3 regions of the Nonomuraea sp. NPDC049028 genome follow, and region 3 is predicted to be linked to each of the others. Evidence: riboswitches for the same ligand, from Rfam matches in the RefSeq annotation. Region 3 holds a riboswitch; each other region holds the start of a gene.

Region 1 (5,289 bases), on a different contig from region 3:
GCCCGGTCGCGGCGATCTTCGCGCGCACCTCGTCCCAGCGCGGCGACGCGGCGGCGCCGTAGTGGTCGGGGTGCAAGACGCCGCCCGCCGCCCTGGTCTCCTCGTACGACGGATGCCGGCCGCGCTCGACGGCCAGATCGGCGGAGGTGTCGTAGGCGGCCAGGGCGATCTCCTCGGCGACGCGGGTCGACAGCCCCAGCGCCTCGGGCGAGTCGAACGGCAGCCGGAGCGTGAAGAAGACGTCGGCCAGGCCCATCACGCCGAGCCCGATCGGCCGCCAGCGCTTGTTGGCCGCCTCGGCCTCGGCGGTCGGGTAGAAGCCCAGGTCGATGGTCCGGTCCAGGAAACGCACCGCCGTACGGACGGTCGCGCGCAGCCGGGCCCAGTCGACGCCCTCGCCGGTCAGGTGGGCGGCGAGGTTGATCGAGCCGAGGTTGCACACCGCCGTCTCGCCGTCGCTGGTGACCTCGAGGATCTCGGTGCACAGGTTGGACAGGTGGATGACGTTCTCGGGCCGGGCCGTCTGGTTGGAGGTGCGGTTGGCGGCGTCCTTGAACGTCATCCAGCCGTTGCCGGTCTGGGCGAGGGTGCGCATCATCCGGCCGTAGAGGGTCCGGGCGGGCAGCTGCCGGGTGTAGCGACCGTCGGCCTCGTAGGCGCGGTAGGCGCGGGTGAACGCCTCGCCGTACAGGTCGGTGAGGTCGGGGACCTCCTTGGGGTCGAACAGCGACCAGACCTCGTCGGCCTCCACCCGCCGCATGAACTCGTCCGGCACCCAGTTGGCCAGGTTGAGGTTGTGCGTACGCCGGGCGTCCTCGCCCGTGTTGTCGCGCAGCTCCAGGAACTCCTCGACGTCGGCGTGCCAGGTCTCCAGGTAGACACAGGCCGCGCCCTTGCGGCGCCCGCCCTGGTTGACGGCGGCGACGGAGGAGTCGAGCGTACGCAGCCAGGGCACGATGCCGTTGGAGTGCCCGTTGGTGCCCTTGATGAGGGATCCGCGCGAGCGCACCCGGGTCCACGCGATGCCGATGCCCCCGGCGTACTTCGACAGCCTGGCCACCTGCCCGTAGCGGTCGTAGATCGACTCCAGCTCGTCGCGCGGCGAGTCGAGCAGGAAGCACGACGACAGCTGCGGCCGGCGCGAACCGGAGTTGAACAGCGTCGGCGAGCTCGGCAGGTACGACAGCGTGGACATGAGGCCGTACAGCTCGGCGGCCTCGGCGACCGTCTCCGACAGCCCGCAGGCCACGCGGAGCAGGAAGTGCTGCGGCCGTTCGAGCACGGTCCGCGACTCCGGGTGCCGCAGCAGGTAGCGGTCGTAGACCGTACGCAACCCGAAGTACTCGAAGCGGTCGTCCGCCTCGCCGGAGACGAGCGCGTCGAGCTCGGCGGCGTGCGCGCCGACGAAGGCGGCGAGCGAGTCCTGGATCAGCCCGGCGGCGTGGCTGGCGGCGATGGACTCGGAGAAGGTCCGCACGCCGTGCCCGGCCGCCTCGTCGGCGATCTCCTCGGCCAGGAGCCGGGCGGCGATCCGGGAGTTGGCCGGATCGGTGATCACTCGTGCGGCGGCCTCCTCGATCGCCAGCCGCCGGTCGACGGTGGTCGGCTGCCGATCGACGGTGGCCGGCTGGTGATCGGCCGTGGCCGGCTGGTGATCGGCCTCAATGATCTGCGTCACGTGCTCTCTCCTCGCGAGCTCATCCCCGTGAGGGCGCGTGAGAGCACGGCGGCCCTGGACTCCACGGCCGCCGACGCCCCCGGCCCTCCCTCGAGGCCATGGACACTTCGATGGGCGGAGCCGGCTGGCTCCCCCAACGTCGCCGGCAGGTCTTCGGGCTCGCGGGCATGGTCGATCATTCCTACTGGCCGTCGCTTCCCGGAGATCTCCAGTGCTCGTGACGGCGGTCGTTCCCGCTCACCGCTGCGGGGCAGCCCCGGAATCGCACCGGGTTCCCTTTTGCTCCGCCCCGAGGGGCGAACCAGCGACGAGCAGAATCCTACATCTAGTGGCCCTTGGCGCAACTACCCCAGCATGTTGTGTCAGCGGTGTCGAGCATGCCCAGATCGCGGAGCACGGCCCTGGTCCTGCCGATCTCCGAGGCCAGCCACTGTTCGAAGTCGTCGCCGCTGAGCGGGATCGAGGTCCATCCCTCCGCCCGGCAGGCCGCCCGCCACGAGTCGGACCCCGTGACCTCGTCGCAGAGCCGGATGGCGACGGCCTTGCCGTCATCGGTCATGCCTTCGGGCCCCACGGCCGCGCACCAGTCGGCGAAGTCCACCCGCACCCCGCACTCCAGCAGGCTCGGCGCCTCGATGCCGTCCACCCGGCGCGCGCTGGAGACGGCGAGCACCCTGACCAGGCCCTTGCCGATGGCGCGGCGCCAGTCCGCGAGCGTGCCGGTCGCCGCCGCGGCCTTGCCGCCGAGGAGCGCGGCCGAGGCCTCCTCGCTGCCGGGAAAACCGGTGTAGTCGACCTGCCGGGTGTCGGCGCCGAGGCCCTTGGCGATCAGCCCGAACAGCAGGTGGTCGGGCTCGCCCTGCGGGCCGCCCGTCAGGGGCGTGCGGTCGGGGTGGGCGACCAGTTGCGCGCCGAACTGGTCGAAGGTGGCGAACTTGGAGTGTGCGGGCACCACCACCACCTCGATCTGGCCGGTGAGCCGGGCCAGCGGCGTGGCGGTGTCGAGCAACGAGAGCCCGTTGTTGAGCTCGGTCGCGGCCAGCGCGGGCAGCCCGGTGACGGTGATCCGGGTGACGGGCGGCGTGCCGGAGACGGGGAAACCGGCGTCGCGGGCGGTTTTGACGAGCGTCTTGGCGACGCGGGCCCAGCGTCCGGCGCCGGGGACGATCGCGAACCGGCCCGAGAGGCCGGCCGCGTTGACGGCGCGTCCGCCGAGGCTCCCCTCCGTGCCACATCCTGTCGCGCAGGCCGCCACCGCCAGGCCGAGCGCGAAGAACCCCCGTCGGCGCATGGCGTCCTCCCCTCGCACCCCATAACTACCCCAGGTCACTGACACTTAACGCACTGTTACACATCAGGGTTGTCATTATCAGGGATCACGAAAAGTCGGGAAGAACTATGATGTTTTCTCGCCCACACCGACGAGCAGGTACGACGGCAGCGAGGGCTCGCTGACCAGCCTGGGCCGGTCGGGACGCCAGTCGGGGGCGTGCACCAGGCCCGGCTCGACCAGCTCGAAGTCCCCGAAGAACGCCCGAATCTCCCTCGGAGTCCGGTCGGTACCCGCCCCGGCCGAGGTGGGCCGGTGGAGCGGCGTGGCGCCCTCCTCGAACCGTCCCCGCGAGGTCGCGTGGGTGAGCACCAGGTAGCTGCCGGGCGCCACCGCCTCGCGCAGCCTGGTCACCATCTTGCCCGGGTCACGGGCGTCCGGGATGAAGTGCAGGATCGAGACCAGCAGCACGCCCACCGGCTCGTTCAGGTCCAGGAAGCGGGACGCCTGCGCCAGCACCTCGTCGGGGTCGAGCAGATCGGCCTGGACGAAGACGGCCCGGCCCGCCTCCTCCAGCAGCGCCCTGGCGTGGGTGGCGACGACCGGGTCGCGATCGACGTAGACGACTTTCGCCTCCGGCGCCACCTCGTGCACGTTGCCCTGGGTCGGCAGCCCGCTGCCCAGATCGAGGAACTGGCGGACGCCCGCGTCCGCCAGGTGGCGGACCGCGCGCTGGAGGAAGGCCCGGTTGGCACGCGCCAGCAGGACGGCTTGCGGGAGCAGCTCCGCAAGCCGGTCGATCGCCTCGCGGTCGACGGCGTAGTTGTCTGTGCCGCCGAGCATGTAATCGTACATTCGTGCGAGATTTGGCGGTTGACCATGAAACTCGGGCACAGTTTCGATCTTAAGTCCTGCCGGTCCGCTTATCACGGGCTATGTGCCTATTGTGGCCGCCGTGTCGTAGCAGTTACTCGACTGTGACGCTCTTAGCCAAATTGCGCGGCTTATCCACATCGCGTTCGAGCGCCACGGCGGCGTGGTACGCCAGCAGCTGCAGCGGGATCGTGAGCAGGATCGGGTCCAGCTCGATCTCGTTCTTCGGCACCACGATGACGTCGTCGGCCAGCTTGGCGTCGGGTTCGCGGTGGCCCACCATGAGCACCTTGCCGCCGCGGGCGCGGATCTCGCCGAGGGTGGTGAGGTTCTTGTCGAGCAGTTCGTCGTCGGGGACGATCGCCACCGTCGGCATCTCGGGGCCGATGAGGGCGAGCGGCCCGTGCTTGAGCTCGCTGGCCGGATAGGCCTCGGCGTGGACGTACGAGATCTCCTTGAGCTTCTGCGCGCCTTCGCGGGCCACGGGGTAACCGCGGACCCGGCCGACGAACATCATGCTCGGATAGTTCGCGTACTTCTTCGCCAGCTCGGCGATCTTGTCACCCTGCGCCAGGATCTCCTCGATCTGGCCGGGCAGCCTGCGCAGGCCCTCGCAGACGCGGCGGCCATCGGCGGGCGAGAGGTCGTGCACCCGGCCGAAGTGCAGCGCGAGCAGCGCGAACGCCAGCGACGTCGAGGTGAACGCCTTGGTCGAGGCGACCGAGACCTCGGGCCCGGCGTGCAGGTAGATACCGCCGTCGACCTCGCGGGCGATGGCGCTGCCGACCGCGTTGACGATGCCGATGACCCGGCCGCCCTTGCGCTTGAGCTCCTGTACGGCCGCGAGCGTGTCGTAGGTCTCGCCCGACTGGCTGATCGCGACGTAGAGCGTGTCGGGGTCGACGACCGGGTTGCGGTAGCGGAACTCACTGGCCGGCTCGGCGTCGGCCGGGATGCGGGCCAGCTCCTCGATCAGCTGCGCGCCGATCTGGCCGGAGTAGTAGGCCGAGCCGCAGCCGATGATCTTCACCCGGCGGAAGGAGCGGGTCTCGCGGGCGTCCATGTTCAGGCCGCCCAGGTGCGCGATGTGGAAGCGCTCGTCGAGGCGGCCGCTCATGGTGCGCGAGACCGTGTCGGGCTGCTCGGAGATCTCCTTGAGCAGGTAGTGCTCGTAGCCACCGGTGTCGTAGTGCCCGGCGTCCCAGTCGACGGTCAGCGGCTCCTTGGCGGTCTCGCGCGCGTCGCTGGCGAAGGTGTGGAACCCGTCGGCCTTGAGCACGGCCAGCTCGCCGTCCTCCAGGTGCACGACCTGGCGGGTGTAGCGGACCAGGGCGGCCACGTCGGAGGCGGCGAACATCTCCTTCTCGCCGATGCCGAGCACGATCGGGCTGCCGTTGCGGGCCACGACCACCTCGCCGGGCCGCTCACTGTCGACGACCGCGATGCCGTACGTGCCGACGATGCTCTT
Region 2 (5,289 bases), on a different contig from region 3:
CGCGTACGGCACCTCGAAGGCGGCGCTGACCGGTTTCGTGCGCTATGTGGCCACCAAGTACGGCTCGCGCGGCATCCGCTGCAACGCCATCGCGCCCGCACTGGTCCTGACCGACGCGGCCGCGCAGGCCCTCGGGCGGGAGCGGCTGGCCGACAAGGCGGCCGAACGGCTGCTGCCCTGGGCCTGCACCCCGGACGACGTGGCCGACCTCGTCGCCTTCCTCGCCTCGGCTGAGTCCCGGTGCATCACGGGACAGACCATCGTCATCGACTCCGGCACGGTGGCCCACCGCCCTGAACACGCCCTGCGCCAATGGCGCGACGCGGCGGGGTGACCACCGGAATTCCCCGGAGCGGTCCGTCACACGACTGTCTCGATCCCTGTGACGGTTTGTCGTGGCAGGAGTCCCTCGGAGCGGACACCCCTGCGGGGGAGCGGAAGACCGGATACCCGGAGAACATTCCTAGGAACCGCATTAGGGTTGTGGCGGATCAAGGGGGATGAATGGAGCCGGTGTCGGTCGGGTTGGTCGGGGCGGGGCCGTGGGCGGAGCGCGCGCATGCGCCCATGCTGGTCAACAGCCCGCATCTCCGGTTCGCCGGCGTGTGGGCTCGGCGTCCGGAGGCTGCCGCTCGGCTGGGGGCGCCGGTGTTCGAGCGGGTCGAGGAGTTGTTCGAGGCGTGCGAGGCCGTGGCGTTCTGCGTGCCGCCGGGCGTACAGGCCGAATTGGGGGTGCGCGCGGCGAAGGCCGGGAAGGCGTTGTTGCTGGAGAAGCCGCTCGCCGACTCGCTGGAGAACGCGCGGCGGCTCGCCGATGCCGTGCGTGAGGCCGGTGTGGCCTCCCAGATGGTGCTCAGCATGCGTTATATGAAGCAGGTCAGGGAGTTCCTGGCGCGCTGCGCGGAAATCGAGGCGTTCGGCGGTCACGCCGCGAACATCTCCGATGTCCTGCTGGGCGGCCACCTCTTCGGCACCCCGTGGCGGCTCGAGCGCGGGGCGCTCCTGGACGTCGGGCCGCACGTGGTCGACCTGCTCGACGCCGCGCTCGGCCGGGTGACCGGCGTGCGCGCGCACGGCAACCCGCTCGGCTGGACCGGACTGCTGCTCGATCACGAGGGCGGCGCGGCCAGCGAGGCGTCGCTGTGCATGGCCGCCGCCGGTGACCTGCCGCCGGCCAGTGTCGCGGTGTACGGCAGGACGGGCAGTGCGACGCTGCTGCCCAGTGATGACGACGATCCGTTCGAGACCATCGCCGAGGAGTTCGCGCGGACCGTACGCCAGGGCGGCGGCCACCCGCTGGACGCGGCCCACGGGCTCAGGTTGCAAGAGATCATCGCCGAGGCGGAAGCCCAATTGGGCACCCCTTGACTTAACGCGCATCTGGCGCATTGATAGCGTCTGTCCGACGCGCAGAGTTGCAGCGAAGTCCGGTGCGAGTCCGGCGCTGTCCCGCAACTGTCATAGCCAGGTCGCCTGCCTCCGCGCTGACGTCATCAACCCTCGTGGAAAAGGGTGATCCGTCGCTCTCAAGCGGGTCTCTCGGTTCCGACAGTGTGAAAGGACTTCTCGTGAGGCCCGTACGCACGGCCTTCGCGGGCGCGCTGCTGGGAACGCTCGTTCTGGCCGGATGTGGTCAGACCAGCACTACCACCACCCCGTCCCCCGCGAGCCCCACCGGCTCCACCGGTACGACCGGCACGACCAGCTCCGCCGCCTTCCCCGTGACGGTCGAGGCGGGCAACGGCAAGGTCAGCATCGCCAAAAAGCCGGAGCGGATCGTCTCGCTCTCCGCCAGCCATACCGAGACGCTCTTCGCCATCGGCGCGGGCCCCCAGGTCATCGCGGTGGACGACCAGTCCAACTACCCGGCCGGTGTCCCCAAGACCGACCTGTCCGGCTTCAAGCCGAACGTCGAGGCCATCGTCGCCCAGAAGCCCGACCTGGTGATCGTCTCCAACGACATCGACGGCATCGTCGCCAAGCTGGGCAAGGTGAACGTGCCGGTCCTCCTGGAGCCCGCCGCCACCAAGCTCGACGAGGCGTACGACGAGATCACCGACCTCGGCGCCGCCACCGGCAACACCGAAAAGGCCGGACAAGTCGTGACTGGCATGAAGACGTCCCTCGACAAGCTCTCGGCGAACGCCCCCAAGGACAAGAAGCTCACCTACTACCACGAACTCGACCAGACCCCCTACGCGGCGACGTCCAGCACGTTCATCGGGCAGATCTACGCCATGTTCGGCCTCACCAACATCGCCGACAAGGCGCCGGACCCGGCGGGCGGCTACCCCAAGCTGTCGGCGGAGTTCGTCGCCCAGGCAGACCCGGACCTGATCTTCCTGGCGGACGTGAAGTGCTGCCAGCAGAGCAAGGACACGCTGGCCAAGCGCCCCGGCTGGAAGGGACTGTCGGCCGTCAAGGGTGACCAGGTGATCCAGCTCGACGACGACATCGCCTCGCGCTGGGGCCCGCGGGTCGTCGACCTGGCACAGACCATCAGCGACGCCGTCGGCAAGGCGGCCACCCGCCAGTGAGGTCCAGACCGATGTGGACGGCGGGCGCGCTGGCCGTGCTCGCCGTCTCCATGGTCGCCGGGCTGCTCGGCGGGGCCGCCGACATCTCGCCGTGGCAGGTGGTGCTCCAGGCGCTCGACTGGCTGCCGTACGTACACGTGGACTCGGGGCTGGCCCCCGTGGAGCAGGGGCTGCTGTTCGAGCTGCGGCTGCCCAGAGTGCTGGTGGCGGCCGTGGTCGGCGGGCTGCTGGCCATCGCGGGGGCCGGCTACCAGGGGGTGTTCCGCAACCCGCTGGCCGACCCCTACCTGCTGGGCGCCGCGGCCGGAGCCGGGCTGACCACCACCGTGGTCATCGTGCTCGTGCCGACCCCGGCCGTCGGCATCCCGGTGGCCGCCTTCGCGGGTGCGGTCGGCGGGGTGTTCCTCGCGTACGTGCTCGGCAACACCGCCGGGCGCTCGGGCGGCACCGCCACGCTGGTGCTCGCCGGGGTGGCCGTCACCTCGTTCCTGACCGCGATCCAGACGTTCATCCAGCAGTTCAAGGTCGAGCAGTTGCAGCGCATCTACTCCTGGATCCTGGGCGACGTGGGCGGCGGGTGGGACCAGTTCTGGCTGGTCCTGCCGTACGCCGCCGTCTCGGCCGTCCTGCTGCTCGCGCACGGGCGGATGCTGGACGTGCTCTCGGTGGGGGACGAGGAGGCCACCAGCCTCGGCGTCCGCGCCGGGCGGGTACGGCTGGCGGTACTGCTCGCCGCCTCCCTGGCCACCGCGGCGGCCGTGGCGGTGAGCGGGCTCATCGGGTTCGTCGGCATCGTCATCCCGCACGTGGTCAGACGGCTGGCGGGCGGCTCCTACCGGATCGTGCTGCCACTGTCGCTGATCGGCGGCGCCGCCTTCCTCGTGCTCGCCGACCTGGTCGCGCGCACCGTCATCGCCCCCGCCGAACTGCCCATCGGGGTGGTCACCATGTTCGTCGGCGCGCCGTTCTTCGTGGCGGTCCTGCGCATGACCCGGCAGACCGCCACATGACCGCCGACACGGCCCGGCCGGCCCGGATGATCGAGACGAGCGGCCTGTCCGTACGGCTCGGTGAGCGCGAGGTGCTCAGCGACGTCGACCTCTCCGTACGGCGCGGCGAATGGCTGGCGATCATCGGCCCGAACGGCGCCGGAAAGTCCACCCTGCTCAAGGCCGTCATGGGCGTCGTCGCCCACCGGGGCGACGTCACCGTCGGCGGCCGGGCCGCGAACACGCTCAGGCCCAGGGACCGGGCCAGGCTGGTCGCCTACGCCCCCCAGACGCCCTCGCTGCCACCCGACATCACTGTGTACGACTACGCCCTGCTCGGCCGCACCCCGTACATCCCCTACCTCGGCAGCGAGAGCCGCCACGACAAGGAGGTCACCAGGTCCGTGCTCGAACGCCTCGACCTCACCGAGTTCGCCGCGCGCCGGCTGGGGGAGCTGTCCGGTGGCGAACGGCAGCGGGTGGTCCTGGCCAGGGCACTGGCCCAGGAGGCGCCCGCGCTCCTGCTCGACGAGCCAACGACCGCGCTCGACCTCGGGCACCAGCAGCAGGTGTTGGAACTGGTCGACCGGCTCAGGCTCGCCGACGAGCTGACCGTGGTGACGACGCTGCACGACCTGACCCTCGCCGGCCAGTACGCCGACCGGCTCCTCCTGCTCGCCGGCGGCCGGGCCATCGCTGCAGGGCGGCCGGGACAGGTGCTCACGGAGGCGCTGGTCGGCACCCACTTCGACGCCCGGGTGGAGATCGCGCCGGGTCCCGGAGGCCGGCCCGTGGTGCACCTGGTCAGGGGTGTCTCGTGAAGGTGGCGTCGGCCTATCGGGTCGAGGATGTCGTCCTGAAGGGGATCTGGTGGCCTACCGGGTCGAGGGCGTTGTCCTGAAGGGGGTTTCGTGGAGCTGACGTATCGGGTCGAGGACGGAGCGCGGCTCGGGTCGCTGCTGTGGGAGTTCGGGCCGGGGTGGCGGATGATCTCGTCGGCGCTGCTGGGCGGGGGGATCGGGGAGCGTACGTGGGTGCTGAACGCGCAGGTCGTGGCGGGCTACTCGCGGATGGACCCGGTCGAGCACCTGCTCGATCTCGGGCCTGACGGCAGCGGGGTGGGGATGATGACCGCCGCCTCGGTGGAGCGTTACGCGCGGTCGGTGGACGGCGGCGCGGAGGTCGTGGCGACGGTCGGGTTACGCGTCCCCACCTGGGCGGCCGCCCCCGAGGGCGCCACCGACCCCGAACTGGCCCCGATGCTCGCCACCCCCGCGCCGCCCGTGGGGACGATCAACCTGATGGCCGTGGTGCCGGTCGCGATGACCGACGCCGCCCTGGTCAACGCCGTGATGACGATGACGGAGGCCAAGTCGCAGGCGCTGATCGAGGCGGGCTTCCCGTGCACCGGTACCGCCTCGGACGCCCTGTGCCTGGCCGTACGCGTTGAGGGGCAGCAGGAGCTCTTCGGCGGCCCGCGCTCGACCTGGGGCGCCCGCCTGGCCCGCGCCGTCCACTCCGCCGTCCACCAGGGCGCGGCCTCCTGGCGGCCCCGGAGCTAGGACGGTGGGCGTCCCACGACCGTCTCGATCTCCTGTGACGGTCTGCGGCTGCTGAGGTCCTTGTGGAGGAATACCCCCTCCGGGGGAAGGGCGGGGGCGGTCTGTGGTGGTCGGGGTCCGCACGGGGGATGCCCCGAGCGGACGTCCGCAGCCGCTGGATCAGCGGGTGAGGCCGTAGTCCTCCTGGGCGCCGCGTTCCGT
Region 3 (5,289 bases):
TCGTCACCACCGGGGACCTGATCACCGCTCTCGACGTCACCGCCGGCAACCAGGGCCGCCAGGCCACCGTGGGCGAGACGCTGGTGGTCAACCGGCGCAACCGCACCGACGTCGAGGTCGAGATCCGGTTCCGGCCGCTGGAGGGCAAGAACGGCAACGGCGACCGCCCGGAGGTGCGGCGCGTCGATCTCATCACCGGGCAGGTGAGCGGCGTGAGCGCCAACCTGGACGCCGACACCAACCCCACCACCAAGGTCGTGGCGCGCTTCGGCCCGGGCGACTGGCGTCGGCAGGGCCGGGACTACGTCATCCGGCACACGCTGAGCGACGTGCAGACCGACAGCTACCTGCGGGTACGCGGCACCAGCACCGACGAGATGGAGCCGGCGGCCGACGGCAAGGAGAGCCCGTGGCAGGACCTGTGGTTCTACTCCAACCCCGTCTTCGTCCGCGTCCGCTAGCCCGCCGGCCTTGGGCGGTCCCGTTCATCCGCGTCCGCTGACCCGCTCACCCCGGCCGGCCCGCTGACCTGGGGCGGTCCCGCGTACCACGCGGGGCCGCCCTCTCTTCGCACCAATCGCGGCGCCGGGGGTCTTTCAACTGGGGGTCTTTTCAACGGCTACGGGGCCGGGTTACGTTCGCGTTCGGCGAGACTCGGGGATCGTCTGCCTTCCCGTTCCTGTCCCACAGGGGGAATCCGAATGCGCAGAGTCATCACCATCCTGGTCACCGCGCTCTCCGTGACCATCGCCATGGCCGTGCCCGCCAACGCCGACGGCCTGGACGACGTCTTCGCCAAGCTGCTGGTCAAGCAGGTCAAGGGGACGAACGTCGCCAAGCACCTGCAAGCCCTGCAGGACATCGCCACCGCCCACGGCGGCATCCGCGCGACCGGCACCAGCGGCTACGACGCCTCCCGCGACTACGTGGCGAACAAACTGCGCAAGGCCGGATACAAGGTCACGCGGCAGCCGATCAACTTCGTCGAGAGCTGGGCCGAGAACGCCCCGCCGACGCTGGCGCTCACCGCGCCGAGCGCGAAGACGTACCTACCGAACGAGGACTTCTTCACCTTCCAGCCCTCCCCGTCGGGCGAGGTGACCGCGCCGGTCCAGGGCGTGGACCTCACGCTGCCACCCACCCCCACGCCGACCTCGACCAGTGGCTGCGAAGCGGCGGACTTCGCCGGGTTCGTGGCCGGACGTATCGCGCTCGTCCAGCGCGGCACCTGCCCGTTCGTCACGAAGGTGCAGAACGCGGCCGCGGCGGGTGCGACCGGGCTCATCATCTTCAACGAAGGCCAGCCGGGTCGTACTGACGCGTTCCCGTTGGACATCGGCGAGTGGCGGGGCGGGATCCCCATGGTGTTCGCCGACTTCGCCGTGGGCAACGAACTCGCGAGCACGCCGGGCGCGACCGTACACCTCAAGGTCGACGCCAACCTCGTGCTCGGCAGCACGGACAACGTGATCGCCGAGACCCGCTTCGGCGACCCGCGCAATGTCGTCATGGTGGGCGCGCACCTCGACAGCGTGACGGCGGGGCCCGGCATCAACGACAACGGCTCGGGCAGCGCGGCGATCCTGGAGGTCGCCGAGGAGATGGCGCTCTACCCGGTCAGGAACAAGGTCCGCTTCGCCTTCTGGGCGGCCGAGGAGATCGGGCTGCTCGGTTCCGATCAGTACGTCGGGTCGTTGTCGCAGGCGCAGCGGGACCGCATCCGGGTGTACTTGAACTTCGACATGGTGGCCACGCCGAACTACGCCTACAAGCTGTACGACGGCGACAATTCCGACAACGTCGGCTCTCCCGCCGGTCCGCCCGGTTCGGCCGAGATCGAGCAGCAGCTGGCGGCGTTCTACGGCTCCCGCGGCCTGCCCACGGTGGGCACGGACTTCGACGGGCGCTCGGACTACGGGCCGTTCATCGCGGTCGGGATCCCGGCCGGCGGCATCTTCACCGGCGCCGAGGGGATCAAGACGGCCGCTGAGGCGGCGCTGTTCGGCGGGACGGCCGGGGTCGCCTACGACGCCTGCTACCACCAGGCGTGCGACACCATCGCCAACATCAACGCCACAGCGCTGGACGTGGACACGGACGCCATCGCCGACTCCGTCGCCCGTTACGCGTTCAACCTCCGCTCCATCCCGCCGCGAGTGGCACCCGCGACCAGCCGTGCGCGCTTCACCCCGCCAACGTCAGCCTTCCTCGATGTGTTGACGCGAACGGGAGGAAAGGATACGTTCCGGTAGATTTCACGGTTGTCCAAGGGAAATCCGGTGAGATGCCGGTGCGGACGCGCCACTGTATCCGGGACGTAGATCCCGGGAGCCAGGTCGCTTGGGCCTCCGTGACCTCATTTGTTGGGACGCGTCATCCCTGAGGAGGCACTGATGAGTGGCCTGTCCGCTCCTACCGTCATTCCGTTCCCCCGTCTGCGGCTGTGGTTGCTGGCCGTACCGGTACTGCTGCTGGTCGCCTACCTGGTGCTGATGGACAACGGCGCCATCTCGCAGACGGGTGCGTACCTGCACGAACTCATGCACGACGGGCGTCACCTGCTCGGCGTGCCCTGCCACTAGACCTCGGCATGGTACGCACCCTGCTGGTCAGGGGCCTGCTTCTGGGCCTGCTGGCCGGATTGATCGCGGGCGGCTTCGCCTTCGCCTTCGGGGAACCGCAGGTGGACAGTGCCATCGCACTGGAACAGGCGCACGCCGCGCAGGAACCTGGCCATGACCACGGCGAGGAGGAACTGGTCGGCAGGCCAGGCCAGAAGGCCGGGCTCTTCCTCGCCACCGGCCTGTACGGACTGGCCGTGGGAGGGGTCTTCGCCCTGGTGTACGCGGGTCTGCGGGGCCGGGTCGGTCCCCGGTCGGAGGGCGGGCTGGCGCTCGCCGCCGCCGGGTCGGCGTTCGGGGCGATGATCCTCGTACCGTTCGTGAAATATCCGGCCAATCCGCCGGCTGTCGGAGACCCGGAAACGATCAACAGCCGGACCGCCCTCTATATCGTGATGATCCTTGTCGGCCTGGCCGCGATCGCGATCGCGGTGGCGACCGCGCGCCGGGTGACCGCCGGGCCATGGGCGCGGTGGGTCGCGGCCGGGGTCGCGTACCTGGTCCCGGTGGTCGCCGCGTGGCTGCTGCTGCCGACCGTGGACGAGGTGCCCGAGGGCTTTCCTGCCACGTTGCTGTGGCAGTTCAGGCTCGTGTCGTTAGGGACGCAGCTCGTCTTCTGGACGGCCTTCGGTGTGCTGTTCGGGTGGGTGAGCGACAGGGCGGCGCGGCGGGCGGCGGCCGTACCCGCGACTGCCGTCTCGCCGGGCTGAGCCGGCGTGCTGTTCGTCCGGCACGCCAGCACGCCGGGGATGCGGACCGCCTGCTTTCCCCTGGCCGATGAGGACGCCGACGCGGCGAGCCTGGCCAGAGCACACGGCTTGGCTTCGGTGGTGGCCGACTCGGCGGCGACCGGCTCGGCGCTGACCGGCTCGGTGGTGGCCGACTCGGTGGCGTGGGTCGCTCCCAGTGTCGCGGCGCGGCAGACCGCCGCCGCGCTCGGCCGGGAAGTGTGCGTGGTCGCCGCGCTCGCCGAGGCGGATCACGGCCGGTGGCGCGGCCTGCCGTACGGGCGGGTCGCGCGGGAGGAGCCGGACGCGCTGGCGAGCTGGCTGGCGGATCCGGACGCGGCGCCGCACGGCGGGGAGAGCCTGGCCGTGCTGGCGGCGCGGGTGGCCGGCTGGCTCGACTCGGTACGCGCGGAGCCCGAGGCGGTCGCCGTCTGCGACGCGGGCGCCATCCGGGCGGCCCTCGGCCATGCGCTGGGGCTGGACCCCCTGCGCGCCGCCCGTTTCGATCTCGCGCCGCTGTCCGTCACCGAACTGACCGTCACGCGAGGCGGCTGGCGGGTCGCCCACGTCAACCGGAAGATCCTGTCTTGAACGTACGGAAGGTCCTGTCTTGATCGTCTCGTATCCATTCAGCGCCGTCGTCGGGCTCGACGACCTGAAGCTGGCGCTGGTGCTCAACGCCGTCTCGCCCCGGGTGGGCGGTGTGCTGGTACGAGGTGAGAAGGGCACCGCCAAGTCCACCATCGTGCGCGCGCTGGCCGCCCAGCTTCCCCCGGTGAACGTGGTGCCCGGCTGCCGGTTCGCCTGCGATCCGGCCGCGCCCGACGCCGAGTGCCCGGACGGCCCGCACGAGCCTGATGCCCAAGGGCTTCGCCGTCCGGCCGCGTTGGTGGAGCTGCCGGTCGGCGCGTCGGAGGACCGCCTGGCCGGCTCGCTCGACGTCGAGCGGGCGCTGACGGAGGGGGTGAAGGCGTTCGAGCCGGGCCTGCTGGCGGCCGCGCATCGCGGCGTCCTGTACGTGGACGAGGTGAACCTGCTGCACGACCACCTTGTCGACCTGCTGCTGGACGCGGCGGCCCTGGGGACCTGTTACGTGGAGCGGGAGTCGGTCTCGGTCCGGCATCCGGCCCGGTTCCTGCTGGTCGGGACCATGAACCCGGAGGAGGGTGAGCTGCGGCCGCAGTTGCTGGACCGGTTCGGGCTGACGGTGGAGGTGAAGGCGTCCAGGGATCCGGTGGAACGCGCCGAGGTGGTACGACGCCGGCTGGCCTTCGACGCGGACGCCGAGAAGTTCGCGGCCCGGTGGGCGGCCGAGGAATCGGCGCTCGCGGCCAGGATCGCCCGGGCTCGCGGCCGGGTGTCCGGCGTGCGGCTGCCCGACGCGCGCCTGCGGCAGATCGCGACGGTGTGCGCGGCGTTCGAGGTGGACGGATTGCGAGCCGACCTGGTCACGGCGAACGCCGCCATCGCCCATGCCGCCTGGCATGGGCGCGAGAGGGTGACGACCGAGGATGTACGGGCGGCGGCCCGCCTGTCGCTGCCGCATCGGCGGCGGCGCGACCCCTTCGACGCGCCGGGGCTGGACGAGTCGCTGCTCGACGAGCTGCTGGAAAGCACGTCGGAGGACGACGATCCGGACGGTCCGGAGGGTCCCGATGGCGGGAATCCTGGCGCCTCTGGGCCTCCTGACGTCTCCGGGCCTGCTGACCATTCCGGGCCTGGGGAGGACGGCGGCCCGGCGAGCGCCGCGCCACCGGCGGGTGACGGAGAAACGCCGATGCGCGATCAGCCGACCGGTCCCTCCGACGGCCGGATGATGAATGACAGCCGCGTCCCGGATGATGGCCGCCTACCGAATGACGGCATGCCGGATGGCAGGGGATCGGCGAAGCAGCCGGCCGACGCCGGGCAGCCATCGGACTCCGAGGGCACACGCGAGC

What was found. A riboswitch is a leader RNA that binds a small molecule or an ion and turns the genes downstream of it on or off. The one in region 3 is predicted to bind cobalamin.
Region 1: another riboswitch for cobalamin. It lies ahead of ACGFJ2_RS03820 (ribonucleoside-diphosphate reductase subunit alpha); the one in region 3 lies ahead of ACGFJ2_RS45160 (CbtB-domain containing protein).
Region 2: another riboswitch for cobalamin. It lies ahead of ACGFJ2_RS23555 (ABC transporter substrate-binding protein); the one in region 3 lies ahead of ACGFJ2_RS45160 (CbtB-domain containing protein).

What each region holds. Positions count from the first base shown of each region.
Region 1 covers NZ_JBICTR010000001.1:841,884-847,172, reverse strand. The annotation lists gene ACGFJ2_RS03820 (ribonucleoside-diphosphate reductase subunit alpha) at 1-1,678, opposite strand, end outside; cobalamin riboswitch at 1,805-1,999, opposite strand; gene ACGFJ2_RS03815 (tripartite tricarboxylate transporter substrate-binding protein) at 2,004-2,969, opposite strand; gene ACGFJ2_RS03810 (SAM-dependent methyltransferase) at 3,075-3,842, opposite strand; gene glmS (glutamine--fructose-6-phosphate transaminase (isomerizing)) at 3,916-5,289, opposite strand, start outside.
Region 2 covers NZ_JBICTR010000006.1:41,174-46,462, forward strand. The annotation lists gene ACGFJ2_RS23545 (SDR family NAD(P)-dependent oxidoreductase) at 1-334, shown strand, start outside; gene ACGFJ2_RS23550 (Gfo/Idh/MocA family oxidoreductase) at 505-1,368, shown strand; cobalamin riboswitch at 1,376-1,496, shown strand; gene ACGFJ2_RS23555 (ABC transporter substrate-binding protein) at 1,569-2,537, shown strand; gene ACGFJ2_RS23560 (iron ABC transporter permease) at 2,549-3,547, shown strand; gene ACGFJ2_RS23565 (ABC transporter ATP-binding protein) at 3,544-4,347, shown strand; gene ACGFJ2_RS23570 (adenosylcobinamide amidohydrolase) at 4,438-5,088, shown strand; gene ACGFJ2_RS23575 (hydantoinase B/oxoprolinase family protein) at 5,248-5,289, opposite strand, start outside.
Region 3 covers NZ_JBICTR010000013.1:383,971-389,259, reverse strand. The annotation lists gene ACGFJ2_RS45170 (hypothetical protein) at 1-461, shown strand, start outside; gene ACGFJ2_RS45165 (M28 family metallopeptidase) at 702-2,252, shown strand; cobalamin riboswitch at 2,230-2,359, shown strand; gene ACGFJ2_RS45160 (CbtB-domain containing protein) at 2,394-2,582, shown strand; gene ACGFJ2_RS45155 (CbtA family protein) at 2,591-3,331, shown strand; gene ACGFJ2_RS45150 (histidine phosphatase family protein) at 3,338-3,940, shown strand; gene ACGFJ2_RS45145 (VWA domain-containing protein) at 3,960-5,289, shown strand, end outside.